3 regions of the Streptomyces sp. NPDC031225 genome follow, and region 3 is predicted to be linked to each of the others. Evidence: riboswitches for the same ligand, from Rfam matches in the RefSeq annotation. Region 3 holds a riboswitch; each other region holds the start of a gene.
The links. A riboswitch is a leader RNA that binds a small molecule or an ion and turns the genes downstream of it on or off. The one in region 3 is predicted to bind cobalamin.
Positions count from the first base shown of each region.

Region 1: linked by a shared signal. The riboswitch ahead of ACZ48Z_RS30185 (ribonucleoside-diphosphate reductase subunit alpha) and the one ahead of ACZ48Z_RS29290 (ABC transporter substrate-binding protein) in region 3 are both predicted to bind cobalamin.
Region 2: linked by a shared signal. The riboswitch ahead of nicT (Nickel transporter NicT) and the one ahead of ACZ48Z_RS29290 (ABC transporter substrate-binding protein) in region 3 are both predicted to bind cobalamin.

Region 1 is NZ_JBVIHJ010000020.1:34,177-43,903, reverse strand. Features, by position in the region: gene ACZ48Z_RS30215 (bifunctional albaflavenone monooxygenase/terpene synthase) at 1-244, shown strand, start outside; gene ACZ48Z_RS30210 (GlxA family transcriptional regulator) at 249-1,214, opposite strand; gene ACZ48Z_RS30205 (hypothetical protein) at 1,307-1,531, shown strand; gene ACZ48Z_RS30200 (hypothetical protein) at 1,498-1,980, opposite strand; gene ACZ48Z_RS30195 (putative Ig domain-containing protein) at 2,084-4,141, opposite strand; gene ACZ48Z_RS30190 (ribonucleotide-diphosphate reductase subunit beta) at 4,453-5,478, opposite strand; gene ACZ48Z_RS30185 (ribonucleoside-diphosphate reductase subunit alpha) at 5,478-7,841, opposite strand; cobalamin riboswitch at 7,966-8,094, opposite strand; gene mctP (monocarboxylate uptake permease MctP) at 8,282-9,727, opposite strand, start outside.
Region 2 is NZ_JBVIHJ010000013.1:145,413-155,139, reverse strand. Features, by position in the region: gene ACZ48Z_RS23085 (ThiF family adenylyltransferase) at 1-678, shown strand, start outside; gene ACZ48Z_RS23080 (GNAT family N-acetyltransferase) at 675-1,280, shown strand; gene ACZ48Z_RS23075 (peptidoglycan-binding domain-containing protein) at 1,659-2,024, shown strand; gene ACZ48Z_RS23070 (hypothetical protein) at 2,190-2,741, opposite strand; gene ACZ48Z_RS23065 (RNA polymerase sigma factor) at 2,725-3,222, opposite strand; gene ACZ48Z_RS23060 (class F sortase) at 3,327-3,962, opposite strand; gene ACZ48Z_RS23055 (sortase-dependent protein) at 3,965-4,339, opposite strand; gene ACZ48Z_RS23050 (ArsR/SmtB family transcription factor) at 4,575-4,922, opposite strand; cobalamin riboswitch at 5,003-5,208, shown strand; gene nicT (Nickel transporter NicT) at 5,238-6,341, shown strand; gene ACZ48Z_RS23040 (ATP-binding protein) at 6,441-7,874, opposite strand; gene ACZ48Z_RS23035 (hypothetical protein) at 8,014-8,193, opposite strand; gene pglX (BREX-2 system adenine-specific DNA-methyltransferase PglX) at 8,392-9,727, shown strand, end outside.
Region 3 is NZ_JBVIHJ010000019.1:38,943-48,669, reverse strand. Features, by position in the region: gene ACZ48Z_RS29295 (FecCD family ABC transporter permease) at 1-691, opposite strand, end outside; gene ACZ48Z_RS29290 (ABC transporter substrate-binding protein) at 688-1,728, opposite strand; cobalamin riboswitch at 1,791-1,968, opposite strand; gene ACZ48Z_RS29285 (short-chain fatty acyl-CoA regulator family protein) at 1,983-2,141, opposite strand; gene ACZ48Z_RS29280 (acyltransferase family protein) at 3,062-4,153, shown strand; gene ACZ48Z_RS29275 (peptidylprolyl isomerase) at 4,444-4,944, shown strand; gene ku (non-homologous end joining protein Ku) at 5,011-6,081, opposite strand; gene ligD (non-homologous end-joining DNA ligase) at 6,144-7,025, shown strand; gene ACZ48Z_RS29260 (nuclease-related domain-containing protein) at 7,227-8,030, opposite strand; gene ACZ48Z_RS29255 (protein-tyrosine phosphatase family protein) at 8,141-8,647, shown strand; gene ACZ48Z_RS29250 (hypothetical protein) at 8,788-9,564, shown strand; gene ACZ48Z_RS29245 (ATP-binding protein) at 9,561-9,727, shown strand, end outside.

The DNA of each region.
Region 1 (9,727 bases), on a different contig from region 3:
GTTCGACCCGCTGCGCTGGAGTCCGGAACGGTCCCGGGTGGTTCCGAAACACGCCATGAGCCCGTTCAGCACCGGCAACCGGAAGTGCCCGAGCGACCACTTCTCGATGGCCCAGCTGACGCTGCTCACGGCGGCGCTGGCCCGGAAGTACCGCTTCGAGCAGGTGGCCGGCTCGGACGACACCCCCCGCCCCGGCATCACCCTGCGGCCGAACCGGCTCATGGTGCGGCCCGTGCCCAGGTGACGGGTCAGGCGGCCGCCTCCGGGCCCTGGAAGGTGCGCCGGTAGGCGTTCGGGGTGGTGCCCACCGCCCGCAGGAACTGGTGACGCAGCGCTGCCGCGGTGCCGAACCCGGCGCGGCCCGCGATCGCGTCCACCGTCTCGTCCGTCGCCTCCAGCATCCGCTGGGCCAGCAGCACCCGCTGGCGCAGGATCCAGCGGTAGGGAGTCGTCCCCGTCTCCTGCTGGAAGCGGCGGGCGAAGGTGCGCGGGGACATGTGGGCGCGCTCGGCGAGCTGCTCGACGCTGACCTCCTCGTCGAGGTGCTGCTCCATCCACACGAGCACCTCGCCGACGGTGTCGCACTTGGACCGGGGCAGCGGCCGCTCGATGTACTGCGCCTGTCCGCCGTCCCGGTGCGGCGGTACGACCATCCGCCGGGCGATCTTGTTGGCGACCTCGGGGCCCTGCTCCTTGCGCACGATGTGCAGACAGGCGTCGATGCCGGCGGCGGTGCCCGCGGAGGTGATCACCGGGTCCTCGTCGACGTACAGGACGTCCGGCTCGACCGTCAGCCGCGGATACGCGCGCGCCAGCTCCTCCGCGTGGTGCCAGTGCACGGTGCAGCGCCTGCCGTCGAGCAGTCCGGCGGCGGCGAGCACGAAGACGCCGGAGCACACGCTGAGCACCCGGGCCCCGCGGCCGACCGCGCTGCGCAGGGCCTCCAGCAGCTCGGGAGGGAAGTCCCGGGTCTCGTAGCAGGCGCCGGCCGGGACGGCGATCAGGTCGGCCGACTCCAGCCGCTCCAGCCCGTGCTCGACGTGCAGGGAGAAACCGGACCGCGAGGACAGCCTGGGGCCCTCGGCCGAGGCGACCGCGAAGTCGTACACGGGCAGTCCGTCGTCGCTGCGGTCGGTCCCGAAGACCTCGCAGACGACGCCGAGCTCGAATGGGTTCACGCCGTCCAGGACGACGGCGGCCACGTTCTTCAGCATGCTGCCAGTGTGCCTCAGGACTGGCAGTAAATCGAGGGTGTGCGGCAGTCCTGCCACTGTTTGTCAGGAGTCAACGGCGCGACAGTAGTGACATGACTTCAGCACAGACAGAAGGACTGATCGCCATGCTGACTGTTCTCGCCATCCTCATCCTGCTGGTCCTCCCGTCCCTGATCGGAATCGCCCACGACCGCCGCATCGACCGGCAGATCCGCGAAGCCCAACGGGCCCACCGGGAAACCGACGGGCAGCTCCCCAAGGCGCTGCGCCCCGCGCGGCAGCGCTACTTCACCAGCACGGTGACCCACCACTCCTGAATGCCCTTGCACGAGACCCGGACGGTGTCGGTGGCACACAGCGGACGTGAGGAACTGAGCCGCACCGCGCCCGCCGACACCGCCTTGTACGCGGCGTTCGCGTCACCCGGCAGCAGGACGATCCCGCTGTTCGTGGCCTCCAGGCCACTGCCCTGGACGGCGACCGGCTGCCACGGGCGGCCCTTGGTCCCGTCCAGGCCGACCCGGACCGTGTCCCCGACGGCCAGGCAGACCGTGTCCCCGCTGTCGGCCGCGTCGAGCCCGGATCCGGAGGCGCAGCCGGGTGAGGGCTCGGCGGAGGGTGCGGCGGACGACGGCGACGGTGACGGTGACACGGTGCCGCTGCCGGCGCCCCCGTCGCTGCCGGCCTGGCTGCCGCAGCCCGCGGTCGCGAGCAGCAGTGTCAGTGCCGCGAGGGCGAGGGTCGTGTGATGGTTCGTACGGGTCATGAGGGCCTCCTGTTCCCCTTGGACGTATGACCCGTACACCTGGATCCAGGCCGGGCCCCGGTCGCGAAAGCGGCGACCGGGGCCCGGGGTCGTGCGGGGGACGTCAGCTGGTCGTCACGGCGGTGTCGTCGAGGACGAAGCTGGTCTGGAGCGAGGAGTCCTCGACACCGCTGAACTTCAGGGCGACGGTGGAGCCGGCGTACGAGGACAGGTCGATGGACTTCTGGACGTAGCCGGAAGCCGCGTTGACGTTGGAGTAGGTGGCCAGGGTGGTCGAACCGGCGGTGACCGTCAGCTTGTCGTAGGCGGTGCTGCCGGTCTCCGCGGTGTCGATGTGCAGGTAGAAGGTGAAGGTGGCCTTGCAGCCGCTCGGCACGGTCACCGACTGGGACAGGGTGTCGGTGTGCGCGGAGCCGTACCCGTCCAGCCAGGCGTAGTACGAACCGGCGTGTGCCGCCTCGCTGCTGGAGTTGGTGATGACACCGCTGGAGGAGGTCCAGGTGGTGCTGCCCGACTCGAAGCCCGGGTTGCCGAGCAGTTGGGACGAGGTGCAGGTGCTGCTGCTGGAACCGACCGTCCAGGTGAAGGACGTCGAGCCGGAGGCGCCGGTCGAGTCGCTCGCGGTGACGGTGACCTGGTAGGTGCCCGCGGTGGACGCCGTACCGGAGATCTTGCCGGTGGAGCTGCTGATCGACAGGCCGGTCGGCAGGCCGCTCGCGCTGTAGGTGAGGGTCGCGCCCGCGCTGTCGGTCGCGCTGATCTGCAGGCTGGCCGTGCCGCCGGTCGTCGTGGACTGGCTGCCCGGGTTGGTGACCGTCACGGTGTTGCCGGTGCTGGTGCCCGCGGTGAAGGCGGTGGTGCCGTTGGGGGTGCCCCAGCCGGTCGGGCCGTCGTAGCCGGTGGCCGCGGTGCAGAAGTACGAGGTGGAGCAGGAGCCGTTGTTGCCGCTGGTGACGTCGTACAGGTTGCTGGTGTGGCTGTAGGGGTACTTCGCCGGGTAGTCGCTGGAGCCCGGGGTGCCCGCCAGTGCGTACACGCCCGCGATGATCGGCGACGAGGCGCTCGTGCCGCCGTAGACGGCCCAGCCCGAACCGCCGTAGGTGTCGTACACGGCCACGCCGGTGGCGGGGTCGGCGACGGCGGAGACGTCGGCCTCCATGCGCTTGGTGCAGCCGGTGTCGGTCTGCCAGCTCGGCTTGGGGTCGTAGGCCGAGCAGCCGGAGCCGGTGCCCTCGGTGGAGCTGGTCTTCCACACGGACTCGGTCCAGCCGCGGGAGTTGGAGGACGTGGACAGGGCCGTGCCGCCGACCGCGGTCACGTACTGGGAGGTCGCCGGGTACTCGGCGCCGTAGGCGGAGTCACCGGAGGAGACGGTGATCGCGACACCCGGGTGCTTGAAGTACGAGGTGTCCTCGCTGGTCTGGGAGGAGGCCTCGGAGCCGCCCCAGCTGTTGGACACGAACTTGGCGCCGAGCGCGACGGCCTCGTTCTCGGCGATGCCGAGGTCGGAGTCGTTCGCGGAGTTGGCCTCGACGAGGATGATGTTGCAGTTCGGGCAGACGGCGCTGACCATGTCGATGTCGAGCGCTTCCTCGCCGGCCCACCCGGTGTCGTTGGTCGGCAGCGAGGTGGTGGAACCGGTCTGGCTGACCTGCTTGAAGCATCCGTTGGCGACCGTGCACGCCGACAGGCCGTAGGTCGAGCGGTAGGTCGCCAGGTCGGCGGCCGCGTTGGGGTCGTTGTACGCGTCGACCACGGCGACGGTCAGGCCCGTGCCGCCCGTCGAGGGCAGGTTGTAGGCACTGTGCAGGTTGGCCGGGCTGAGCCCGGAGGGGGTGGCTGCGGCGACCGCGGACGCCAGCCGTTGCTTGATGTCGGTCCGGCGCTGGGCGAAACAGGACGCGTGACCGGGGGCAGCGGTGGCACACAGGTGCGTGGTCGGCACCTTCTGGCCGGCCTTGCCGGTCGAGTGGAACGTCTGGCGGCCGGGGGAGGTGAGCGCCGTGGAGTTCTGGGCGACGCGGGAGGTGTGCGCGGCGGCGGGCGCTGCCTGCGCCGGCACCGCGACGAGCCCCGCGAGGCTCAGGGCGAGGGCGGGTATGGCGGCGGTCAGGAGTCTTCGCAGGGTCCGTCCGGACGTACCGGTGCGTGTCTGAAGCATGGGGTACTGCCTCCGTCGTTGGAGTGGGGTTCTCGACGCGGGTGGCAGGCCTTTGACGCGCGTAGCGGCGGCGGTGCGCGATGCCGTCATGGGCATGACACTTCTACCGTCCTGTGCATGCGATGTGTGGACATGACAGGACGGCCAGAACGTAACCGGGCCGGACGAGACCGGAACAGATGCCTCAGCAGAACTTTGCCGCCCCATAGGAGGTCCATGGACGGCCGATGGAGGGCCCGTTGCCGTTGGCAGGCGCCCCGCGCCCGGTTTCGTGGACCGGACCCGGGGCGACCCCGGCTACCGCCGCCGGCTCAGAAGTCCTCGTCGAGATCCACCGTGCCCTCGACCGCCACCTGGTAGGCGGACGGACGCCGTTCGAAGAAGTTGGTCAGCTCCTGGACGCCCTGGAGTTCCATGAAGGAGAAGGGGTTCTCCGAGCCGTACACAGGGGCGAACCCGAGGCGGGTCAGGCGCTGGTCGGCGACGCACTCCAGGTACTGCCGCATCGACTCGGTGTTCATACCGGGCAGACCCTCGCCGCACAGGTCACGGGCGAACTGGAGCTCCGCCTCGACGGCCTCCGCCAGCATGGCGGTGACCTCCTCCCGGAGCCGGTCGTCGAACAGCTCCGGCTCCTCCTTGCGGACGGTGTCGACCACCTCGAAGGCGAACGACATGTGCATGGTCTCGTCGCGGAACACCCAGTTGGTGCCGGTCGCGAGGCCGTGCAGCAGACCCCGGCTGCGGAACCAGTAGACGTAGGCGAAGGCGCCGTAGAAGAAGAGGCCCTCGATGCACGCGGCGAAGCAGATCAGGTTGAGCAGGAAGCGGCGGCGGTCGGCCCGGGTCTCCAGCCGCTCCAGCTTCTCCACCTCGTTGATCCACTTGAAGCAGAACCCGGCCTTCTCGCGGATGGAGGGGATGTTCTCGACGGCGTCGAAGGCCGCCGCCCTGTCCTGCGGATCGGGGAGGTAGGTGTCCAGGAGCGTCAGATAGAACTGGACGTGGACGGCCTCCTCGAAGAGCTGGCGACTCAGATACAGCCGCGCCTCGGGGGAGTTGATGTGCTTGTAGAGGGTCAGCACCAGGTTGTTGGCCACGATCGAGTCGCCCGTCGCGAAGAACGCGACCAGCCGGCCGATCATGTGCTGCTCGCCCTCGGACAGCTTCGCGAGGTCGGAGACGTCCGAGTGGAGGTCGACCTCCTCGACGGTCCAGGTGTTCTTGATGGCGTCCCGGTAGCGCTCGTAGAAGTCCGGGTAGCGCATGGGGCGGAGGGTCAGCTCGAAGCCCGGGTCGAGAAGGTTCTTCTCGGTCTTCTCAGGTGCGGTGGTCATTACTGGCAGGCCTCGCAGGACTCGGGGTTTTCCAGGGAGCAGGCGACGGCGTCGGGCTCGGCGACCTGCTGGACGGGGACGGTCGCCTGGGCCGCGCGGGCGATACGGGTCGCCGGGCGCGAGCGCAGGTAGTACGTCGTCTTCAGGCCCGACTTCCAGGCGTACGCGTACATCGAGGAGAGCTTGCCGATGGTCGGCGTCTCCAGGAACAGGTTCAGCGACTGGGACTGGTCGAGGAACGGGGTCCGCGCCGCCGCCATGTCGATCAGTCCGCGCTGCGGGATCTCCCACGCCGTGCGGTACAACGCCCGTACGTCCTCGGGGATCCACGCGAAGTCCTGCACCGAACCGTTGGAGTCGCGCAGCGCCTCACGGGTGCGGGCGTCCCACACGCCGAGGTCCTTGAGCTCCTGCACCAGATACGAGTTGACCTGGAGGAACTCACCGGACAGCGTTTCGCGCTTGAACAGGTTGGAGACCTGCGGCTCGATGCACTCGTAGACACCGGCGATCGAGGCGATCGTGGCGGTGGGCGCGATGGCGAGGAGCAGGGAGTTGCGCAGTCCGGTGGCGGCGATACGGCCGCGCAGGGCCGCCCACCGCTCCGGCCAGGTCAGTTCGGCGTCCGGGAAGTGGTCGGGGTGCAGCACGCCTTGGGCGGTACGGGTCTTCTCCCAGGCCGGCAACGGGCCGTTGCGCTCGGCGAGGTCGGTGGAGGCCTCGTAGGCGGCGAGCATGATGCGCTCGGCGATGCGGGTCGACAGAGCCTTGGCCTCGGGCGAGTCGAACGGGACCCGCAGCTTGAAGAAGACGTCCTGGAGACCCATCGCACCGAGGCCGACGGGACGCCACTTGGCGTTGGACCGCCCGGCCTGCTCGGTCGGGTAGAAGTTGATGTCGACGACCCGGTCCAGGAAGGTCACGGCGGTGCGGACGGTGGCGTCCAGCCGCTCCCAGTCGATGTCACCGGTCGCCGTGTCGACGAACGCGCCGAGGTTCACGGACCCCAGGTTGCAGACCGCCGTCTCCCCGTCGTCCGTGACCTCCAGGATCTCCGTGCAGAGGTTGGAGGAGTGGACGACATGGCCCGGGGTGGCCGTCTGGTTGGCGGTGCGGTTGGCGGCGTCCTTGAAGGTCATCCAGCCGTTGCCGGTCTGCGCGAGGGTGCGCATCATGCGGCCGTAGAGGTCACGGGCGGGGATGGTCTTCTTCGCGAGCCCCTTTTGTTCGGCCGCGCGGTACGCCGCGTCGAACTCCTCGCCCCACAGGTCGACCAGCTCGGGCACGTCGGCGGGGGAGAACAGCGACCACGGGGCATCGGCGTTGACCCGGCGCATGAACTCGTCCGGGATCCAGTGCGCGAGGTTCAGGTTGTGCGTACGGCGGGCGTCCTCACCGGTGTTGTCGCGCAGCTCCAGGAACTCCTCGATGTCGGAGTGCCAGGTCTCCAGGTAGACCGCGGCCGCGCCCTTGCGCCGGCCGCCCTGGTTCACGGCGGCGACCGAGGCGTCGAGGGTCTTCAGGAACGGGACGATGCCGTTGGAGTGCCCGTTGGTGCCGCGGATCAGTGAACCGCGGCTGCGGATGCGGGAGTACGACAGCCCGATGCCACCGGCGTGCTTCGAGAGCCGGGCGACCTGGTGGTAGCGGTCGTAGATGGAGTCCAGCTCGTCGACCGGGGAGTCGAGGAGGTAGCAGGACGACATCTGGGGGTGCCGGGTGCCGGAGTTGAAGAGGGTGGGGGAGGAGGGGAGGTAGTCGAGGCGGCTCATGAGCGCGTAGAGCGCGGCGACCTCGTCCAGCGCGCGGCGAGTGTCGTCCTCGGCGAGACCTGAGGCCACCCGGAGCATGAAGTGCTGGGGCGTCTCGATGACCTTGCGGGTGATCGGGTGCCTCAGGAGGTAGCGGCTGTGGAGGGTGCGCAGGCCGAAGTAGCCGAAGCGGTCGTCGGCTTCGGTGTCGACCAGGGCGTCGAGGCGCTCGGCGTGGACCCGCGCGAACTCGGCGGTCCGGTCGGCGATCAGGCCCTCGCGGTGTCCGACGGCGACCGATCCGGTGAACGAGGTGACGCCCTGCGAGGCGGCCTCGGCGGCGATGGAGACGGTCAGCAGCCGGGCGGCCAGCCTGCTGTACGCCGGGTCCTCGGAGATGAGGCCGGCCGCCGCCTCGGTGGCCAGCTCGCGCAACTCCGACGCGTCGGCCCGCGCGGACCGGCCGCGCAGCGCGGCGGCGGCGACCCGGCCGGGGTCGGCGTCGGGAAGGTCGGCGGTCAGCGCGGTCAGGGTCCGCAGCAACGCGGCTCCGGGACCGTCCTCGTCCACCGGGGTGGTCGCTGAAACCGGGTCGGCTGGCGCGATGGTCACGTGGGGCTCTCCCTCGCTGGGCACGGGGGCCTTGCGGAGGGCAGGGGGCAGCACACGAGCGCGCACGGCGTCGCGTCCACCGGCCCATTCCACGAGGCCCGGACGTCATGACACCCGGGCCAGGTGGCCGGGCGTACTGTCGACAGGTCCTCGGACTGACTCTCATATGCGCCTAAGCACGCATGAGTACACCGTTGCGGGACAGTTCCGGATTCGCACCGGATTCCCCTGCGACGACAGCGAGCATGAGCATACATCTTGTGCCGCGTTCCGGTGACACCCCCAGATGTTGTGTCGCGGCCGTTTCGGAGCGTCAACTTCCAGGTGAGGAGAGTGAAGGAGAGCGCACAACGAAGCGGGCCGCCGCAGGTCGTTCTCCGCGGCGGCCCGCCGTGTGTGGTGGTGCCCGGCGGCTCGCGGTTCTCCGCGCGCCTACGGCGTCAGTGCGAGGTTCCCGCTGTCGCGGGCGGGAGTTCCGTCCGGACCCCCGGGTCGCCCGCGTCCGCCGTGTAGTCCTCCGGGCTGGTCTCGTCGACGCCGTCGGGGGCCTTCAGCGCCTTCAGGACGAAGGTGAGGACCACCGTGACGGCGAGGTTCAGGACGAAGGCCGTCAGGCCGATGTAGCCGATCTCGCCGATGCCCGGGATCTCCTTCGCCGAGCCGCCGAAGTGCTTCTGCGTCGGCGAGGCGACCCCGTACGCGGCGGCCGTGCCGTAGACCATGCCGACCGCCCAGCCGGCGAGCAGGGCCCAGCGGTGGAACCAGCGGGTGAACAGGCCGCCGACCAGGGCCGGGAAGGTCTGCAGGATCCAGATGCCGCCCAGCAGCTGGAAGTTGATCGCGACCGTCTTGTCCATGGTCAGGACGAAGATGAGGGCGCCGACCTTCACCAGCAGGGACACCAGCTTGGAGACCTTGGTCTCCTGGGCCGGGGTGGCGTCCGGCTTGATGAAGTCCTTGTAGATGTTGCGGGTGAACAGGTTCGCCGCCGCGATGGACATGATGGCCGCCGGGACCAGGGCGCCGATGCCGATCGCCGCGAAGGCCACGCCCGCGAACCAGTCCGGGAACATGTCCTCGAAGAGCTGCGGGATCGCCAACTGCGGGTTGGTGACCTTGACTCCGGCCGCGATCGCCATGAAGCCCAGCAGGGCGAGCAGGCCCAGCATCAGCGAGTACAGCGGCAGGATCGTGGTGTTGCGGCGGATCACCTCGCGACTCCGGGAGGAGAGCGTCGCGGTGATCGAGTGCGGGTACATGAAGAGCGCCAGCGCGGAGCCCAGCGCCAGCGTGGCGTACGTCCACTGGCCCGCCTCGGCCGGGACCAGCCCGCCCACCTTGGCCGCGGTGTACTTCTCGCTCGCCGAGGCGAAGACGTCGTCGAACCCGCCCAGCTTGATCGGGATGTAGATGATCGCCACCGCGATGACGATGTAGATCAGCGTGTCCTTCACGAACGCGATCAGCGCGGGCGCCCGCAGACCGGAGGAGTACGTGTAGGCCGCGAGGACGCCGAAGGCGATCAGCAGCGGGAGGTCCTTCACGAACCAGTTGGTGTTCTCGCCGCCGCCGACGCCCATCACGTCCAGCACGGCCTGGATGCCGACCAGTTGGAGCGCGATGTACGGCATGGTCGCCAGGATGCCGGTGACCGCCACCGCCAGCGACAGGCCCTTCGAGCCCCAGCGGCCGCGCACGAAGTCCGAGGTCGTCACGTATCCGTGCTTGTGGGAGACCGACCACAGGCGGGGCAGGAAGGTGAAGATCAGCGGGTACACCAGGATCGTGTACGGCACCGCGAAGAAGCCGGCCGCGCCCGCCGCGTAGATCGCCGCCGGGACGGCCACGAAGGTGTACGCCGTGTAGAGGTCACCGCCCAGCAGGAA
Region 2 (9,727 bases), on a different contig from region 3:
CTGGCGGATTTCGACCGGTTGGGGCTGTCGAACCTCAACCGGCTGCGGGCCGGTGTCCACGACCTGGGCGTGGAGAAGACCGTCCTGTGCGCACGTCAGATGTACGAGATCGACCCCTATCTCGACATCGAGATCCACCGCTCGGGCGTGACCGAGGAGACCATCGAGGAGTTCTTCGGCACCGCCACCGGCAGCACTCCCGGTACCGGACTCGACCTGCTCGTCGAGGAGTGCGACACCCTCTGGGCGAAGTTCGCCGCCCGTGAGCACGCCCGCGCCCGCCGCGTCCCGGTGCTGATGGACGCCAACGACCGTGGCCTGCTGGACGTGGAGCGCTTCGACGAGGAACCGGACCGCCCCCTCTTCCACGGCCGGGCCGGCGACCTCACCGCCCGCGACGTCCGCGGCCTCGACCCCGCCGGGTCGCTCGACGTCCTGCTGCGGATCGTGGACGAGAGCCGCCTCAGCCCGGCCATGACCGACGCCCTGGGCCGGATCGGCCGCACGCTGTCGAGCTGGCCGCAGCTGGCGAGCGGCGTCGCACTCGGCGGTGCCCTGGTCACCGACACCGCCCGACGGATCCTGCTGGGCGCCCCGGTGCCGTCGGGACGCTACTACGTCGACCTCGAAGCCCTCGTCACCGCCGAGCGGGCGGTCCCGGCCGGAGCCATGTCATGACACACCTGCCCGAACTGCACGGCGAGCACCTGTGGTTGCGCGAACTGCGGGCCACCGACCTCGCGCCCTTCGAGCGCGTCTACACCCACCGCGTGCTGACCCGCTACCTCGGCATCGACCGCATGGACGCCCGCCGGGCACAGGACGCCTTCGCCCAGTGCCTGGCCCAGCCCTACGCCCACCCGCGCCGCAGGCACACCCTCGCCGTGTGCGCGCCGGGCGACGACACCATGGTCGGCACCATGGGGCTGCTGGTCGAGGACTACGGCAGCAACGCCATGCTCACCGGACTCGTCCTGCTGCCCGACGCACCCGTGCGCGGCCACGGCCACGAGGCCGGACGGCTCCTGATGGCGTACGGCTTCGGTCCCCTGGGCCTGCACCGCATCTGGGCCGGCCACCGCGCCGACCACACCCGCATGCGTGACCTGATGCTCGCCGCCGGCCTGCACCCCGAGGCCACCCTGCGGCAGCTGTTCCACACCCAGGGCCAGTGGCACGACGTCACCACGTACGCCGCCCTGGCCCCGGAATGGCGCGCCTCGGCCACCCCCGCGGAACAAGCCGTCCTCGCCGACAGCCACGGCCTCCTGCCGGCCTGAGCGACGGCCACCCGAGTGATGAGGCGCCGGAACGCGTCCCGTTCCGGCGCCGGGCCGTCACCCGGGCGTACCCGATCGCGCCGACGACCGTATCGGCCGGAATTCACAGAACCCCTGGCGGAATCCCACCGCAGAAGACGCCTGAAATATGGCCGGGATTTGGTCATACGAAAAAGTGGGGCGTATTTTCGCGAGATTTTGAGTGTGTGCTCCTGGCACGCTCGGGTCGGTGCGGACGGCCGGCGCGGTCGTTCGCGTCACTTCCTCATTGTCGATAGGAAAGAGAGAACAATGCGATCTTCTCTGGCCAGGGCTCTCGTTACCGCGAGTGCCGTCGTCGGCATTGCAGCCGGAGGTCTCGCGGGTGCGAGTGCGAGCGTGGCAGCTCCTCAGCAGGCCACCCAGTCCACGGCCGGCAGCGCGCGCGTCTCCGTCCTCGCGGTGAACAACCTCGGCCTGGACACGGCCCGGGCCAAGAACTGGCAGAGCTGCCTGAACGCCTGGGGCTTCAACGCCGGCACCGAGGACGGACAGCTGGGCACCAACAGCTGGAAGGCAGCACAGCGGCTGCTCAACGCCTGGGGCTACAACGCCGGTACCGTCGACGGAGCCGTCGGGCCCAACACGATCACAGCGCTCCAGAAGTTCCTGAACAACGTCGGCTACAACGCCGGAACCCCCGACGGGATCGCCGGACCGCAGACCCGGGCCGCGTTCTGGAATTACAACGCCACTGGCTGCTGAGCCACATCTGCATATGGTTTCGGGCCGGTCGAGCGGGGATTTGCCGCTCGATCGGCCCGAAACGCTGTCGCGGTCTCAACGGACACAGACAGACTGTTGCGCTCGGGATCGGCTTTGACGTCCTGCCCACCTTGTTCTTTGACGCTGCTTTCTTTGGCCCGGCCACTACGGCGCCATGCTGCTGTCCTGCGCCACGCTCGCCGACGGCTCGACGTCCGCCGCAGTCGCCCCTGTCGTAGCCGAGGGCGTGGGCGCCGATGTCACGCCGGCCGTGGTGCGGGGCATTCGGCTCGGGGCGAGGGACGTCCCGGAGGGAACGTCGTCGGGGCCGGCGGGGTCGCGGGTGGCGGGTTCGGACGGCTGCGGGGTGGCGGGGGACGGTGACGGCGAGCGGTCGACGGGGGGTGTCACCGGGCTGCTCGCGGGGGGCGGGGCCTGGGGGACCGTCGGGGAGCGGGGGCTCTGCGCCGTCGTCAGGTTGAGGGGCAGGACGATGACGGCGGCGACGGCGCAGGCCACGCCCACTCCGGCCGCCACGCGGGTGCGGCGACGGCGGGTCGCGGTGCGGCGGATCTCCTCGTAGCGACCCGGGGGAGCGCCCAGGTAGGCGGGGGCGGACGCGGGTCCGAGAAGGATCAGGAGAGGGTCGTCGGGGTCGTGGTCCGCGGCGGAGGGGTCGAATTCCGGGACTTCGTCGTCGTCAAAGCGTGTGGTCAAGACTTTTCCTCAGGTGGGCACGGAGTAGTTCACGGGCCGCGTGGAGGTCGGCCTTGATGGTTCCTTCCTTGCGTTCGGTCAGCGCGGACACTTCCCGAATGGGCATGTCAGCGTAGTAGTGGAGGAGGATCGGCACCCGCAGCCGTTCCGGCAGCGACTGGACGAGGAGACGTACGGACGGGTCCGACGCCTCCGTGTGCGGGCGCAGAGCCGCTTCCGTGGTCGCGCGCCGCATCGCCTTTCGCTCGCGCTCCATTTTGCGCCAGTGGTCCCGGACGATGTTCGCCGCCGTCACATAGAGGAAGCCGCGCGGCTCCTCCACCGAGGTCCAGCGGGCCCACAGGCGCGTGAACGCCTCCGAGGCGATCTCGTGGGCCGTCTCGTCGTCGTCCACAAGGCGGCGGCACCAGCCGGCCAGGCGCGGGTAGAGAGCGGCGAACAGCTCGGACGCTGCCGCCTCTTTCTCGCGGGACCGTTTCAACGCTCTCCATGTGCCTGTTGCCACCGGCGTGGCACTCGTGGGGGAGGACGGCGGGCCGCCGGCGTACGTTCCGGCGGCCCGCCGTCCTTCGTGTTCCAGCGTGCTCACGGTGTCGTGGACGACGTGAGCGCGGCGAAGACGATCACATTGTCGAGGTAGCCGTCCTCGTCCTTGGGGCCGCCGCACGTGATGAGCCGCAGCTCCGGCCGGCTCACGTTCCCGTAGACGTCGTCCGTCGGGAAGTCGGCCTTGGCCACCGTCCGCACGGAGGTGACCGTGAACTCCGTCTGCGTGCCGTTCTCCAGGCGCGCCACGATCTTCTCGCCCCGGCGCAGCCGCGACAGGCCGCGGAAGACGCCGTCCCCGTACGCGCCGACCGTGACATGGCCGAGGATCACCGACGGGCCGGTCTGGCCGGGCGTCGGTGAGTGCTCGTACCAGCCGGCCTGGTCGTGGTCGCTGATCGGAGGGACCTGCACCGTACCGTCGGACGCCAACCCCAGCCGCATGACCGGGGTGTCGACGCCGATGGCGGGGACTCTGAGCCGGACGGGGGCCGAACGGCCCACCGCGCGGACGGACTTCGCGGCGGTGTGCTTGCCCGCTGACTGCTGCGACGCGGCGGGGTCGGGAGCCGCGGTCCCCGTCGTCCGTACGCCCCCGGCGTCGGAGGAGCAGCCCACGAGCAGCGAGGCCGCGGCAGCCGTGGCCCCGGTGCCGAACGCACGCCTGGAGAGCAGGGTCACGCTCCGGTCGCCCGCCGACGGCGTACGACGATCACCGCGGCGCCGGCCACGGCGAACGCGGCGGCAGCACCGCCGCCGATCAGCGCTCCCGGCGTTCCGGAGTCCGTCGACGTCTGCGTCACCCCGGTGTCGGGCGCGCCGTTCGGAACCTCGGCGACCTGGGACGGGGAGGCCCCGGCGTCGGTCGTGGGGGCCACGCTGGGCACCGAACTGGCCTCGTCGGCCGGTGCCTCGGTCGGCGCGGCGGTAGCCTCGGTCGGCGCGGTGGTGGGGGCCGAGGACGGGCTCGTGCCGTCGGCGAACGCGGGCGCGGTGCCCGCCAGTACGGCGGTGGCCGCGAGTGCCACGGCGCTGAGGACGGTACGGCGCACGGTACGGCGCATGGAATCGCTCTCTTTCGTCGGTCCGCCCGGAAAGTGGCCCGGCCCGGTGTTCGGGCCGGCCGGGCGGCTGAGTGACGGAACGTGCGGAGAGACGAGCCGGCGGAGGAGCAGGTTGTAAAGGGATGGCAAAGTCGTCGAGGTGGGGTAACTCCGTGGCGGAGCAAGGCTGTTCAGCGGCTCGGCCGCCGGCTTCCAGCGAACGGCCCTGATCGCCGGTTCAGGCTCACGGCACCTGCTTCAACAGCCCCCGCACTCCCTCGTCCACCACCGAGTACCGCACCACCCGCCCCTCCTTCTCCCCCGCCACCACGCCCGCCGCCCGCAGCAGCCGCAGGGCCTGGGACACGGCGGGGTCGTTCATGCCCGTGGCGATCGCGAGGTCGGAGACCGCGAGGGGGCCGGTCCGGTGCAGGGCGAGGAGGAGGGAGAGGCGGTTGGGGTCGGCGAGGAGGGCGAAACGGTCCGACCATGCGCGGACATGGCCGGGGTCACCGATCGCGGCGATGGCGTCGCACACCCGGTGTCCGTCGATGGTGCGGCGGTCCGCTCGGTCCGCCGGGACGAGATGCATGGGGGTCATCCTCGCAGGCGGCCGGTGTGATCTTCCATACCTGCGCAGGTATGCAGCTATGCAGGAGACGCCGCGCACCCCTACCGTGGTCGGGCCGTGGTGCTCGGGAAGCCGGTGACGACCCCTCAGGGGTCCATACCGGCGCGGCCCTCGCCACTGTGATCGGGGAGTTTCCCTCCCACGTCCCTCGCGGGACAGCCACTGGTCGTCAGCACGAGGCCGGGAAGGCGGGCAGGGAAACGCACGACCCGTAAGCCAGGAGACCGGCCACGGCAGCTCACGCGTTCATCCACGAGGTGCTGGAGTGACCACCGTATGACCGACCCTGCCCTGCCCGAGAGCGCCGCCGCCTCCTTCCGCTGGCGCCGCGAGGACACCGTCAAGACGGTCGGCCTGATGGTCGCGATCGCCGCCCTGCACGTCGTCGCCTTCGGCATCCTGTTCCTGCTCGTCGTCCCGGAGCACTACGAGGTGGGCGACAAGGCCTTCGGTATCGGGCTCGGCATCACCGCCTACACCCTCGGCATGCGGCACGCCTTCGACGCCGACCACATCGCCGCGATCGACAACACCACCCGCAAGCTGATGGCCGACGGCAAGCGGCCGGTGTCCGGGGGGTTCTGGTTCGCGCTCGGGCACTCCAGTGTCGTGGTCCTGCTCGCCGCGCTGATCGCCGGCGGCACCCAGCTGGCCGGCAAGGTCATGAACGAGGGCTCAAGCACCCACCAGGTGCTGGGATTTCTCGGTACGACGGTCTCCGGTTCGTTCCTCTACCTCATCGCCGCCCTCAACCTGGTCGCCCTGCTGGGCATCCTGAAGGTCTTCCGGGCGATGCGGGCGGGGACGTACGACGAGAAGGAGCTGGAGCAGCATCTCGACTCGCGCGGGTTCATGAACCGCATCCTCGGACGCCTCACCAAGTCCATCACCCGGCCCGGCCAGATGTACCCGCTGGGCTTTCTGTTCGGGCTCGGCTTCGACACGGCCACCGAAGTGACCTTGATGGTGATGGCCGGGTCGGGCGCGGCGGCCGGGCTGCCCTGGTACGCGATCCTGTGCCTGCCGCTGCTGTTCGCCGCCGGCATGAGCCTGTTCGACACCCTCGACGGCACGTTCATGAACTTCGCCTACCAGTGGGCGTTCTCCAACCCGGTGCGCAAGGTCTTCTACAACCTCGCCATCACCGGGCTGTCCATCGCCGTCGCGTTCTTCATCGGCACGATCGAGCTGGTCGGCGTCCTGCACGACAAGTTCGACCTCACCGACGACCTCACCACCTGGATAGCCGACATCGACCTCGACAACGTCGGTTACGTCATCGTCGGCCTGTTCGTGGTGGTGTGGGCGGCGGCGATCACCTACTGGCGGCTCGCGAAGGTGGAGCAGCGGTGGACGGTACGGCCCGCCGACACCCACTAGCGGCAGGCGACGTCTGCCACAAGGAGCGAGTCCGTCCCGCCCCAGCCGGTTGCTTGAGCATTCGGCCGGTGCGGCGACAGGACCCTGGCCGGCGGCCGGCTAGGGCAGAACGGCTGCCGGCATCGCTCGGCCGTACAGTTCGTCGAGGCCGATCAGCAGGATTCCACCTCGTTCGGCTTCGGCCCGCAGGGCGTCACTGAAACCCGCAGCGCTGAAGCACGCCAACCCGCACCGCGTGGTGTCCATCCCCCGCTCGGCAAGGACGTCCCGGGCCCGGACAAGCCGTTCAAGGTGGTTCAGCCCCATGGTGGTCCCCCACTTCGCCTCCCCGAGCAGAGCGACCGATGGCTTGGCCCCGCCGGATCCCGGTTCGACCGCAGCCACGTCGATCTCGATCTGCCGGCGTGCCCTCGGGTCGGTCACCACTCCGCTTCCGACCGCCCCCAGGGACGTGCCGAGCAGAGATCGTCCCGGCCCGAGTACGTAGTCCCGGCACACGGCCTCGAAGTGCGGGCCCGCCACCTGAGCCGCGAACCGCTCGGCCGACCGGGCCCACACCTCCGCGGCCTGGCCGCTCTCCAACCGCGTCCAGGCGGGACGCATGACGGCTTCGTAGAAGTTGATCAGTGGTTCGGTGATGCGGTACTGCGACTTGCCGGCCCTGAAGATGTCCGCCTCCCGCACGAGGAGGTGACTGTCCTCGAGGACGTTGAGCGGATGGGAGATGTCGACGGACTTGCGGCCGATGTAACCGGCGATGCCCCCGCGCGTCGTATTGCCCTGTGCCACAGCTGCGAGAACCGAGTGGTAGAGCGCGGTGTCCCGGATGTCCGTCTCCTCGGCGAGCAGGTAGCGCGCCTCCCGGAAGAGCGGGCTGAACGGTGAGAGGACGGTTCGGCAGAGCCAGTCGTCGAAGTCACCGAGATGTGCGGGAACGTCGTCCGCCAGGAACTGACGCCGGTACGCCGGTGTGCCCCCGACCACGGCATGCAGTCTGGCCGCGAGCGCCGGTTCGGCGGCGACTCCCCAGAAGTCCGCGGCGGCCCGGTAGCCGAAGGGACGGACAACGAGTTCCAGCTGAGCCCGTCCGCGCAGGGGTGCGGTACTGGCCAGCAGCCCGCCCATGACGGACATCGCCGAGCCGCACAGGAGCATCCGCATGCGGCTCTCCTCCACCTGGCAGCGGTCGATCTCTCGCTGGATGAGCGAGGGAAGCTCCGGTGAGACCTTCACCAGGTAGGGAAACTCGTCGATGACCGCCAGGAACGGACCTTCCCCCCGGCCTGGCGCGGCGAGACCGAAGAGATACGAGATCGCGTCGTGCCAAGTGGAGAAGGCGAAAGGCGCGGGCGAGCCCACGTGTTCCGCCAGAGCCGAACTGAACTGCCGCAGGGACTCCGCCTCCGTCCCGGCCGTGGCCCCGAAGTAGAAGCCGCCGCACTGCTCGACGAGTGCCCGCAGGAGATAAGTCTTGCCCATGCGCCGCCTGCCGCTGACGATCCCGAGCATGGCATACGGCAGGGGGCGGCTCATGAAGGCGGTGAGCCCGTCCCACTCGGCACCCCGGTCGAAAACGCGCGAGGGCTTACCCGGCCCCGTTCGACGCTGCACCAGCAACCCCTTTGTTAGAACCACACCTCTAAGGAGTGTAACCCTAACCCTCCAAGGGCAGTCACCCGCCCAGAAAAATCCCCACCGTGAGCCCAAGGGTGGCCACACCCAGGAACGTCGCCCCTCCCGCCGTAAGCGCACCCTTCACGCGGCCCTCGACCTGACTCCCGTGCCCTACGACCCAGAACAGAAGGGCGGCGGCCCCGCCGGCGAACAGCGCGCCGAGCAGGATGATCGCCACCCACACCTTTCTTAGCCCCCCACTGCCGCCGTCCATCAGGCCGCCCACCCTTCCGTCGCCCGTCCGCCACATCCAGGATGGAGCGTAGAGGAACACTCCAACACTCTCAAGCTTTTACGACACTCTCAGGGTGATAACCTCCAGCACAGAATCACGATCAGTGAATCGGCAGCTGCAATACCGATCGGGAGACGCGTAATGTCCGCCTTCAATGTCCTGGCTGAGGAACTGCGGCGACTCACCGTCGACATCGAGCGGGACCTGCACGGGCGCGCTCCCACCGATCCGGCCACCGAGAAGCTGCGGGACGAGTACCAGACGGCGAGGTTTCGCGGTCTCACGTCCGCGACCTGGCACTCATGGCTGGACGCGCAGCTTTCCCGGACCGCGACGGCCTGGGTGCTCGCGACCGCGATGATCCGGTTCTGCGAGGACAACGAGTTGCTCGACCTGTCCTTCGCCACGGATACGGCAGACGCCGCGGACGAGGCCTTCTACGCGGCCCGCCCGCACGCGTCGGCCGGCGACCTGATCGCCCATGCCGTCGAACGCCTCTGCACGCACCCCACCATGGCGTTGGTGTTCGACAGGACCAGCCACCCCTTGTGGCGCATGCGGCCCGGCCACGACGCCTGCGAGGCGCTGCTCTCCTTCTGGCGCCGCCGGACCCCGGACGGTGCCCTCGTTCACGACTTCACCGGCACGGCACGCTCCACCGAGTTCCTGGCGGATCTGTACTCGGCGATCGACGAGCGCGCGATGAAGGCTTACGCCCAGACCGCCACCCCGTCCTTCGTCGTCAGCCTGATCCACGACCTCACGATCGACCCCGCCTTGGCCGAACACGCACCCGGCGTGCCGGAACTGTCCGGCTTCCGAGTCATCGATCCGGCCTGCGGCTCGGGCGCGTTCCTGCTCGACGCCTACGAGCGATTGTTCCAGCAGTGGTCCGAGACCAGGCCGGAGATGAGCCGGTGGCAACGAGCGGCGAGAGCTCTGCGGTCCGTGCACGGTTGCGACATCGACCCCTGCGCGGTCAGCGTCACACGCTTCCGCCTGCTGTTGGCCGCCATGGACAGCACCGGAGAGCGGCGACTCGAAGACGTTCCGGACGTGCCACTGGTGGTGGCGACAGGCGACTCGCTGCTGTACGGCCGGGCGAATCCACACGCCAGGATGACGGCAGGGTTCGACACGGCGGACGACGTCGATGAGTACGCCGCTCGCCATGGGCTCCTCCGCCCTGCCTCCTACCACGTGGTGACGACGAATCCGCCCTACATCACCGTCAAGGACAAGGCACTGTTCACGGCCTACCGGGACCTGTACGAGAGCTGCAGCGGGCCCTATCCGCTGTCGGTCCCCTTCACGGAGCTCGCCTTCGATCTCGCACTGCGGGGCGAGACGGCGGGTCACGTCGGCCTTCTCACCTCCAACTCCTTCATGAAGCGGGAATTCGGGCGAAACCTCATCGAACGTGTCCTGGCCAGAGTTGAGATCTCCCACGTCATCGACACGTCCGGGGCGTACATCC
Region 3 (9,727 bases):
CCGCGGCCTCCTCGCCGAAGGCGAACGCGTCCAGTGTGCGGGCGTGCCCGAGGCAGATCACCAGGACCGCGGCCAGGACGACGGCGCAGAGCAGCACCTGGCCCCAGTCGGCGCCGGTGAGCGAGCCCAGCAGCCAGAACAACACACCGCGGGTGGTCTCGGCGTCGGCGGAGGTCAGCACGATGAACGAGGTCAGCGCCGAGAACAACTGCATGATGGCAACGCCGGACAGGACGACCCGGTCCGTGCTGCCGCCGAGGGTGTGGCTGAGCAGCAGCACCAGGGCGAAGGAGACCAGCGCGCCGAGGAACGCTCCCGCCGACAGGGACACCACTCCCCCACCCACACCCAGTACCACCACGGCGACCGCTCCCGTGGAGGCGCCGGAGGAGACACCCAGCACGAACGGGTCGGCCAGCGGGTTGCGCAGCAGGGACTGCATGACCGCCCCGCACACCGCGAGTCCGGCCCCGCACACCGCGGCCAGCAGGGTGCGGGGCATCCGCAGGTTCCACACGATCCCGTCCCGAAGCGGCGCCAACGTGCCCTCGCCGAGGCCGAGATGAGAAGCGACGGACGCCCAGACGTCCCCCGTGGAGATGTCGGCCGGCCCGATCGTCACCGCGACGGCGACAGAAGCGAGCAGCGCGGACAGACCCCCGCCGGTCAACAGCAGGGCGCGCAGGCTCACTTGGCGAGTCCGAAGTCGCGCAGTCCGGCGGCGACCTTCTCGATCCCCTCGACCGTGCGGATGGACGGGTTCATCGCCTGCCCGCTGAGCAGGACGTACCGCTTCTTCTTCACGGCGGTCAGGTTGCGGGTGGCGGGGTTGGTCTCCAGGAAACGGATCTTGGCGGCGGCGGTCTCGGCGGTCTGCTGCTTGCGGGTCAGGTCGCCGATGACGATGACGTCGGGGTCGCGGTCGGCGACGGTCTCCCAGCTGATCTGGGGCCATTCGTCGTGGGTGTCGGCGAAGGCGTTCTTCGCGCCGACGGCACGGGTGATGGCACCGGGGGCGCCGCAGCAGCCGGCGAGGTAGGGCGACTGGGAGTTGGCGAACCAGTACATGAGGGAGACACCGGAGGCATCCAGCCCCGAAGTGGCCGTGCGCACCCGCTCCTTCAGCTGGGCGACAACCTTGTCGCCGCGCGCGTCGACGCCGAACGCGCGGGCCAGGTCGCGTATCTCGCCGTACACGGCATCCAGGGTGAGGGGCTTGCTGCGCGATCCGTCGCCGCCGCTGTCGTTGTCCTTGCCCGCCGAGCAGTCAGAGGGCGAGACGTACGTCGGGACGCCCAGCTTCTCGAACTGCTCGCGGGTGGCGACCCCGCCCTTGCCGAGGGTGGAGACGAACGACGCGGTGACGAAGTCGGGTTCGGCGTCCAGGACCTTCTCGAAGGAGGGGTTGTTGTCGGCGAGCCGCGGTACGGACGCGTCGGCCTTCTCCAGCCCCTTCATCACCGGGTCGGTCCAGGTCGCCGTACCTGCCATGCGGTCGGCCAGGCCCAGGGAGAGCAGGATCTCCGTGGTGCCCTGGTTGAGGGAGACGGCCCGCTTCGGGGCCGACTTCAGGGTGACCTTGTGGCCGCAGTTTTCGAGAGTCACCCGGTAGCCGGCGACGGCGGACGGCTCGGCGTCCTCGGTGCCACCTCCGGAGCTGCCGCAGGCCGTGAGCAGCAGGGCGGGAGCGAGCAGAAAGACAGCGGGGCGGAGGGCGGTGCGGAGCATGGGCGTGCCTCAGGGGTCGGGGCTCGTACGCGGAGCCTGGCCTACGGACGTCCCTCCGCACACGGAGCGCGGAGGTGCCAGCAGGTCTTCGGACTCGGGTTCGTCCGGACAGGGCGCCTTCCCGGTCTCCCAGTGGCGTTGTGTGCCCCGCCCGTCCCCCTCACCGCTGCGCGTCAGTTCCGGGTTCGCACCGGATTCCCTGGCCTCGGATGTGGCTCGACTGGCCCGCTGAGGCTATCAAGATCGCCCTATCGTCAGGTCGTGTGATCGGTCACGGGGTATGGGACGAACGTGTTCGCGTTCTCGTCGCTCCGCAGCGCACGGCTCAGGGGCGGTGCGGCGCGCTGGGGGCAGTCGAGGCGTTCCGAGACGCGGCAGCGCAGGACGGACTTGACCTGGTTGGCGGGCCTCACCTCGCGCCGTTCGTTCCTCCCCGACGAGACGTCCGTCGCCCTGCGGACCTGGCCTTGCTCGTGGGGCTTCTTCGACGGGGAGCGTCGCCGTCACTGTCCCCGTCCTGGAGCAGCCTGAGAAGGTCCTGGGAGTCCGTTTCCGCGGCGGCCGGCACGGTGTCCAGGCTTTCCTGTCCCCCGGCGGACGGGTCCTGGTCGTCCGCCGGGGGCGGTGCCGGACGGAGCCGGGCCCCACCACCGGCCGTCGATTCCCCTGTCAACGGTCATGGTGGCGAGTTCGCCGAACTGTACGGGCCGTGGTTCGGTGAACAGGTCGGCGTGGTTCAGGTAGTTGGCCCACACGCGGGTCCAGCCCCGGACGGCTGGGTGCCGGTCCAGGCGTTTGATCCCCGAGAGGAGCCGGTCCGCGTAGGGTTGCTCGGTGTGACCGTCGGTGGTGAAGCAGTAGTCCGGCTCCAGCCGGCAGTACCAGAATCCGCCCTGGCGCCGGAATCGTGTGCACAGCGCGGCGTGGTGGTAGAAGCCGACGCGCTGCGGGTCGGCTTGGAGGCGTGCGGCCCGAACACCGTCCCGGCCCCGTGATCCCGGTCCCTTGCCGGCCTTACGCGGCCCCGGACGCGAGGTCGCCGGAAGTGCATGTGTTGCGCTCCTTGTGCCACGCCAGGTCCGGACAGGAGTCCTGAACGGTCCGGGAGAGCAGGTCAGCGAAGACGTGCTGGGTGTCCAGGTCGTCGCTGTCCGCCCACTTCAAGGTCGCGTGGCGCTCGGGGTCTCCGGTTTCCGTCTCGTCGTGGATCTTCGCGGCACCGGTTGACCATTCGCCTGATCCGATTCACGTGTGACGCGGTGTGCTCGCGGAGGGTTGCTGTTCGCACGTGATTACGAAGTTTGGGTCGTCCTGAATTGGTCAGGCGCCCGGGATGCGCGAACCAGTTCTGACAGCCGGACCTGCCGAACCGTCCGGACTTCAGGAAAGACCCGCAGCCGAGCGTCCGAAGGAGCGGGACGCCTTCTTCGACAACGCCAAGTACCTGGCGATCGTGCTGGTCGCGGTGGGGCATGCGTGGGAGCCGCTGCGGGACGGGAGCCGGGGGGTGTCCGCGCTGTATCTGCTCGTGTACGCCTTTCACATGCCGGCGTTCATCGTCGTGTCCGGGTACTTCTCGCGGAACTTCGACTGGAGTCCGGGACGGCTGCGGCGGTTGGTGACCGGGCTTGTCGTGCCGTATGTGGTGTTCGAGACGGCGTACACGTTCTTCACGCGGTGGACCGACCAGGTGCCGGACCGGCCGGTGAGTCTGCTGGATCCGCTGTATCTGACGTGGTTCCTGGCGGCGTTGTTCGTGTGGCGGCTGACCACTCCGCTGTGGCAGCGGGTACGGCATCCGGTGCCGCTCGCCCTCGTCGTGGCGATGCTCGCCACCCTCACGTCGTCCATCGGTGACGACCTCGACCTTCAGCGGGTCCTGCAGTTCCTGCCGTACTTCGTGCTCGGTCTGTCGCTGCGGCCGGAGCACTTCCGGTTCGTTCGCAGGCGTGCGGTGCGGGTGGTGGCGGTGCCGGTGTTCGCCGGCGCGCTGGTGGCGGCCTACTGGGTCGTGCCGCGGATGAGCGCGGCCTGGCTCTACCACCGGGACAGCGCACAGGAGTTGGGCGGCCCCGCCTGGTCGGGGCCGGTGATGACGCTGGTCGCCTTCGGGTGCTCGCTGGTGCTGGCCGGGTGCTTCTTCGCCCTGGTGCCCGGGCGGCGCACCTGGTTCACCGCGCTGGGCGCGGGCACCCTCTACGGCTATCTCCTGCACGGCTTCCTCGTCCAGGGAGCCCGCTCCTGGGGCTGGTACGGGCCCGCGTGGGTCCATGGGCCGCTCGGTGTGGGCGTGGCCACCCTCGTCGCCGCCACCGTCGTGACCCTGCTGTGCACGCCACCCGTCCGGCTCGCCTTTCGGTGGGTGGTCGAGCCGGAGATGCGGTGGGCGTTCCGGCGGGAGTCGGTTCAAGCCGGGCGGGCCTGAACCGCCTCGTCCAGCGGCCGGTGATGCGGGCCGAGGACCGGAGCGTGGAGCGGACTGCCGAGGTGCTGCGCGTGAGCACTGGCACTGGCACTGGCACTGGCACGGTCACGAGCCGGCGGCAGTCATGTGCGGCCGACGGGTCCGGTGCTGTCGTACGGCGGTCCCGGGCGCCGTGGGAGCCGTGGTGGCCGCCGTCCTCGCGCCCGGTGGCGGGTCTCCATGCCCCCGGTACCCGCACAGCCGTGTGACAAGATGCTTCGGCCATGCCCCACCAGAAAGGGACGATTCCCATGTCCAGGGTCGAGCTGACCACTAACTTCGGCAGCATCGTTCTCGAGCTGGCCGACGCCGAGGCGCCCAAGTCCGTCGCGAACTTCCTGACGTACGTCGGCAACGGGCACTACGACGGCACGATCTTCCACCGTGTGATCGACGGCTTCATGGTCCAGGGCGGTGGCTTCACCCAGCAGATGCTGCAGAAGTCCACTCTGGAGCCTGTCCAGAACGAGGCCGACAACGGGCTGAAGAACGACGAGTACACCGTGGCGATGGCGCGTACCAGCGCCCCGCACTCGGCGACCGCCCAGTTCTTCATCAACGTCGGGGACAACGAGTTCCTCAACTACAAGTCCCAGACCCCGAACGGCTGGGGCTACGCCGTGTTCGGCAAGGTCGTCGAGGGCAAGGACGTCGTCGACCGGATCAAGGTCGTGCCGACCGGCAGCAACCGCGGTCACGGTGACGTGCCGGTCGAGCCGGTGATCATCGAGTCCGCGAAGGTCGTCGGCTGACGTCGCCGCACAGCTGACGGGACCGGGACCTGCGGCTGCCGAGCCGTTTCGGAGGCAGTACGCAGGTCACGCGGTCTTCTTGCGGGCGGTCGTCCTCGCGGTCGTGGTCTTCTTCGCCGACGCCGTCTTCTTCGCGGCCGTGTTCAATGCGGTCGCGGTCTTCGCGGTCGTGGCCTTCGCGGTCGTGGCCTTCTTCGCCGATGCCGCCGTCTTCTTCGTTGCCTGTGACGACTTCGCCGTCGTCCTCTTCGCGGCCGGCGTTCTCTTCGTGGCGGACGTCGACTTCTTACCGCCGGTTTGTTTTGGTGCGGCCCGCGCCGACTTGCGCTGTGGCAGTTGCCTGACCTCCGCCGGCTCCTCGCCCCGCGACTCCTTGGCGTCCCGCACGCTCTTCTCCAGCGCGGCCATCAGGTCGAGGACCTTGCCGCTGCGGGCAGGTTCCGGGGACTGCGGCGGGGCCTCTCCCGCGGCCTTGGCGGCGACGACCTCCTCCAGTGCCTCGCGGTACTCGTCGTGCAGTTCGTCGAGGTCGATCTCGCCGAGGGTGTCCATCAGGGCGTCGGCGAGGTCGAGTTCCTTGTCGCTGACGGTGACCTTGGTGTCGGGGGCGAGTCCCTCCGGCGCGCGGACCTCGTCCGGCCACAGCAGGCCGTGCAGCGCGATGGCGTCCTCCACCACCCGCAGCATGCCCAGCCGTTCCCGCCCGCGCAGCGCGAACTTGGCGATGGCCACCTTGTTGCTGCGCTTCAGCGCCTCCCTCAGCAGGATGTACGGCTTGGCCGCGGGGACGCCGCCGGCCTGGAGGTAGTACGCGGCGTCCATCTGGAGCGGGTCGATCCGGTCGCCCGGCACGAAGGCGACGATCTCGATGGTCTTCGCCGTCGGAAGCGGCAGGTGGGCGAGGTCCTCGTCGGTGATCGGAATGACGGTGCCGTCCGCGTCCTCGTACGCCTTGCCGATCTCTGCCTGGGTGACCTCGCGGTCCTCCAGTTCGCACACCTTGCGGTAGCGGATGCGGCCGCCGTCCTCGGTGTGGATCTGGCGGAAGGAGATCGAGTGGCTCTCGGTGGCGTTCACCAGCTTGATCGGGATGCTGACCAGGCCGAACGAGATGGCGCCGTTCCATATGGATCTCACCAGCAGCACCCTTTCTGGGCTTTTGCGTAATTTTATTTAGGTATGCATGAGATTGTCATCGTATGACGCCGATCACTGAGGTGGAGGGGAGACGGATCGCGCTCAGCAACCTGGAGAAGGTGCTGTATCCGGCGACCGGCTTCACCAAGGGCGAGCTGCTCCACTACTACGCCACGACCGCCGACGTCCTCCTCCCTCATCTGCGGGACCGCCCGGTCTCCTTCCTGCGCTATCCGGACGGGCCCGAGGGCCAGGTGTTCTTCACCAAGAACGTCCCGCCGGGTACGCCCGACTGGGTCACCACGGCCGAGGTCGCCCGTTCCGAGGGGCCGGCCCGCATGGTGCTGGTCCAGGACCTCGCGAGCCTGATGTGGGCCGCCAACCTGGTCGCCGAGTTCCACACCCACCAGTGGCCGGTCAGCGCCCCCGACGAGGCCGACCGTCTGGTCCTCGACCTCGACCCGGGCCCGCCCGCCACGGTCGTCGAGTGCTGCGAGGTGGCCCTCTGGCTGCGGGAACGGCTGGCGGCGGACGGTATCGAGGCGTACCCGAAGACGGCCGGGTCGAAGGGGCTGCATCTGCTGGCGGCGGTCCGGGGTGCGTCGTCCGACCGGGTGTCGGAGTACGCGAAGCAGCTCGCCGTGGAGGCGGAGCGGGCGATGCCGCGGCTGGCTCTGCACCGGATGACCCGGAATCTGCGTCCCGGGAAGGTCTTCGTCGACTGGAGTCAGAACGCTGCCCGCAAGACGACTGCGACGCCGTACACCCTGCGGGCCCGGACTCTTCCTCTGGTGTCGGCGCCGGTGACCTGGGCGGAGGTCTCGGGGTGCGGGGCGCCGGGGGAACTCGCCTTCCAGGCGGGGGACATGGGGACGCGGCTGGAGGATTACGGTGACCTGTTGGCTCCGCTTCTCGATCGTGACGGGGCGGCGGCGTTGCCGTGAGGGGGTGCGGGGGGTTCGGCGGGTGCGGGTGGGTTGTGGTTGAGCGCGCCGTTCCCCGCGCCCCTGGGGTGATTCGGCGGGTGCGGGTGCGTTGGGGCTGGGCGCGCCGTTCCCCGCGCCCCTGGGTGGGTGCCGGGTCGGCCTGCTCGGTGAGTGCGGGTGCGTTGTGGTTGGCCGCGCCCCTGGGGGCGTGGCGCTGTGTCAGACCTTTGTCCAGGTGTGGCGGTCTCGGGCCATTGCGTGCAGGGCTTCCACGTCTGCCGGTTTGAGGACTCCGCCGAGTCGGGCGAGGCCTTCGAGGTCCGTGTCGTCGAGGATGCGGGTCCCTCGGGGCGGGAGGGTGACCGTGATGTCCGTGGGGCCGACCAGGGCGAGGACCGGGTGGACCTCGGCAGTGAGGGCGTAGGAGGCCCGGTCGGCGTCGGCGCGGACGCGGCGCAGCAGGGGCTCGGGGTCGCGGCGGCCGAGGGCGACCATCGGGTCGGTGACCGTGACCCGCTGCTTGCGGGCGTACAGCGCGTGCACGGCGAACAGTCCACCGGGCCCGATCAAGAGATGGTGGACGCGGTCGCCGCCGGGCAGCGGCACGGAGTGCAGGGTGTGCCAGCCCGCGGCGTCCAGGCGGTCCAGGGCGTCGCCCACCGTCTGCTCGGCCTCCAGCGCGCGTCGGCGAGGGTCGCGGCGGAGCCGGTGCGAGGGTCCCGGATCCCGGTCGAGGGCGACCTGGAGGGCTTCGCCGGGCCGGTTGGGCGCGAGGTCGTCGTCCGGGTGGAGGGAGAGCCGGGCCAGCTCGGCGGGTGTCGGCACCGGGGGTGGGCCCACGGCCACCCGGCCGGTCAGGAAGGGCCCGAGGACGTCCAGCACATCTTCTCTGCGGTCCTCGCTCAGCAGATTGATCCGGGCCGCCTCACGGTCGTACCAGGCGATGTTCCTGCCGTCCGTGAGGCAGACGTACAGCCGTTCCTGACCGTGGCGCCAGGTCGGTACGACGCGCAGTCCGCTCATGCACCATCACCCCACCGACCATGGGAACAGGCGGGGTGCTGCGCAGGCAAGAAGGCGGCTACCTTTGGGGTGAGTTGCAGGGCTTGTCGCAGGGGCTTGGGGAGGCGCTGTTGCGGACCCGCAGGAAGCAACCCGATGTACCGGCTCCGGACCGGGCGTGGGACGAGGTCGTGCCCGGGCTGTGGATGGGCGGGCACGAGTTCCGGGGCCTTTCCGGGCAGCGGGAGTTCGCGGTCGTACGGGACGAGTTCGATGTCGTGCAGACGCTGTTGCGGCTGCCCGGCCACGGTCCCGATCCGGGCGTCGAGCACCATGTGTGGCCGATTCCGGACGGGCCGCTGGACGGAACGCAGCTCGCGGGCGTGATGCGCCTGGCTCGGGCCGCGAGCGACGCACTGGACGAGGGCCGCACGGTCCTCGTCCGCTGTTACCACGGTTACAACCGCTCGGGGCTGGTCGTGGCGCACGCTCTGGTCCGCAGGGGGCATACCGCCGACGAGGCGATCCGGCTGATCCGGGGCCGGCGTTCGCCGTGGGCGTTGCACAACGAGTTGTTCGTGGACTATCTCCGGGCCGGACTTCCGACGGCCCGGCTGCTGGAGGAGCTGACCGAGTAGGGCCGTCCGGACCCACCAGAACGCAAAGAGGACTTCCACATGAATAAGGTGGCCTGGGCCGTTAACGACGCACGCCCCCGCCCGGAACCCAAGCCCGGAACCCCGGCCCGCAGACCTCAGGCGCAGACCCCAGGAGCACAGTGCCACCCGCCCGCCGCGCACCCCGTACGCCTCGCGCCGACACGGCATGCGCATACGCGTGCGCACGCGCACGCCGTACGGCCCGTGCCGTCGTCGTGGTCGCCCTGCTGGCGGCGGCCGCGGCCGGCTGCGGTGACGCGGGCGACCTGGTCGGCGCGGGCTCGACGCCGACCGCGACCGGTCCGGACCGGCTGTGGCCGCAGCTGACGCCCGCCGCCAGCCCCGCCTTCACGATCGACGAGGTGGACACGAAGGTCGTCAAGGGCGTCTCCGTCCCCGGTGACGACATCCGCGCGGTGGACCCGGTCGCGGTCGTCCGCGCCGAGATCAGGTCGGCCCCGGGCGACTACTCCGCGGGGGGCTATGTGACGACGGCCCGTCGGATGGCCGACTGCGGCAGGAGCGGCGCGGCCGGGAAGGAGTGCCCCGTCCTGCGGCCGTACTACCGCGACCTCACCGGTGACGGGCGCGTGGACCTGACGCTGGGTTTCCGCCAGCTGCCCGGCGGCATCACCGCCGTACGCGTCTACACCGTCGAGAAGCACCGGCTCGTGCAGGTCATGCACTGGGAGGACGCGGTCAGCGGGGTGGAGCTGGCCGGGCGGTCCGTCATCATCCGTTCGCCGTCCGAGGTGGCCGGGTACGAGTACCGGCTCCAGTGGACCTGGGACCCGGAGCAGAAGGCGATGCTCCTCACCCACGACGAGATGCTCCGCACGGGCAAGAGCACCCGCGTCCCCGCCGCCTCGCCCGGCCCGTCCGCGAGCGCGCGATGAGACTCGCGCTCCCCCGCTGGTCCGGCACGCTAGCCGTGAAGGCCGCCGTGTTCATCACCGTCATGTGCTGCGCGCTCGCGGCGCTGCTCGGTGTCCTCGTGCACGTGTCGGTGACGAACCAGACCGTCGGCGAGGCACGTGACCTGGCGTTGAGCCGGCTGAA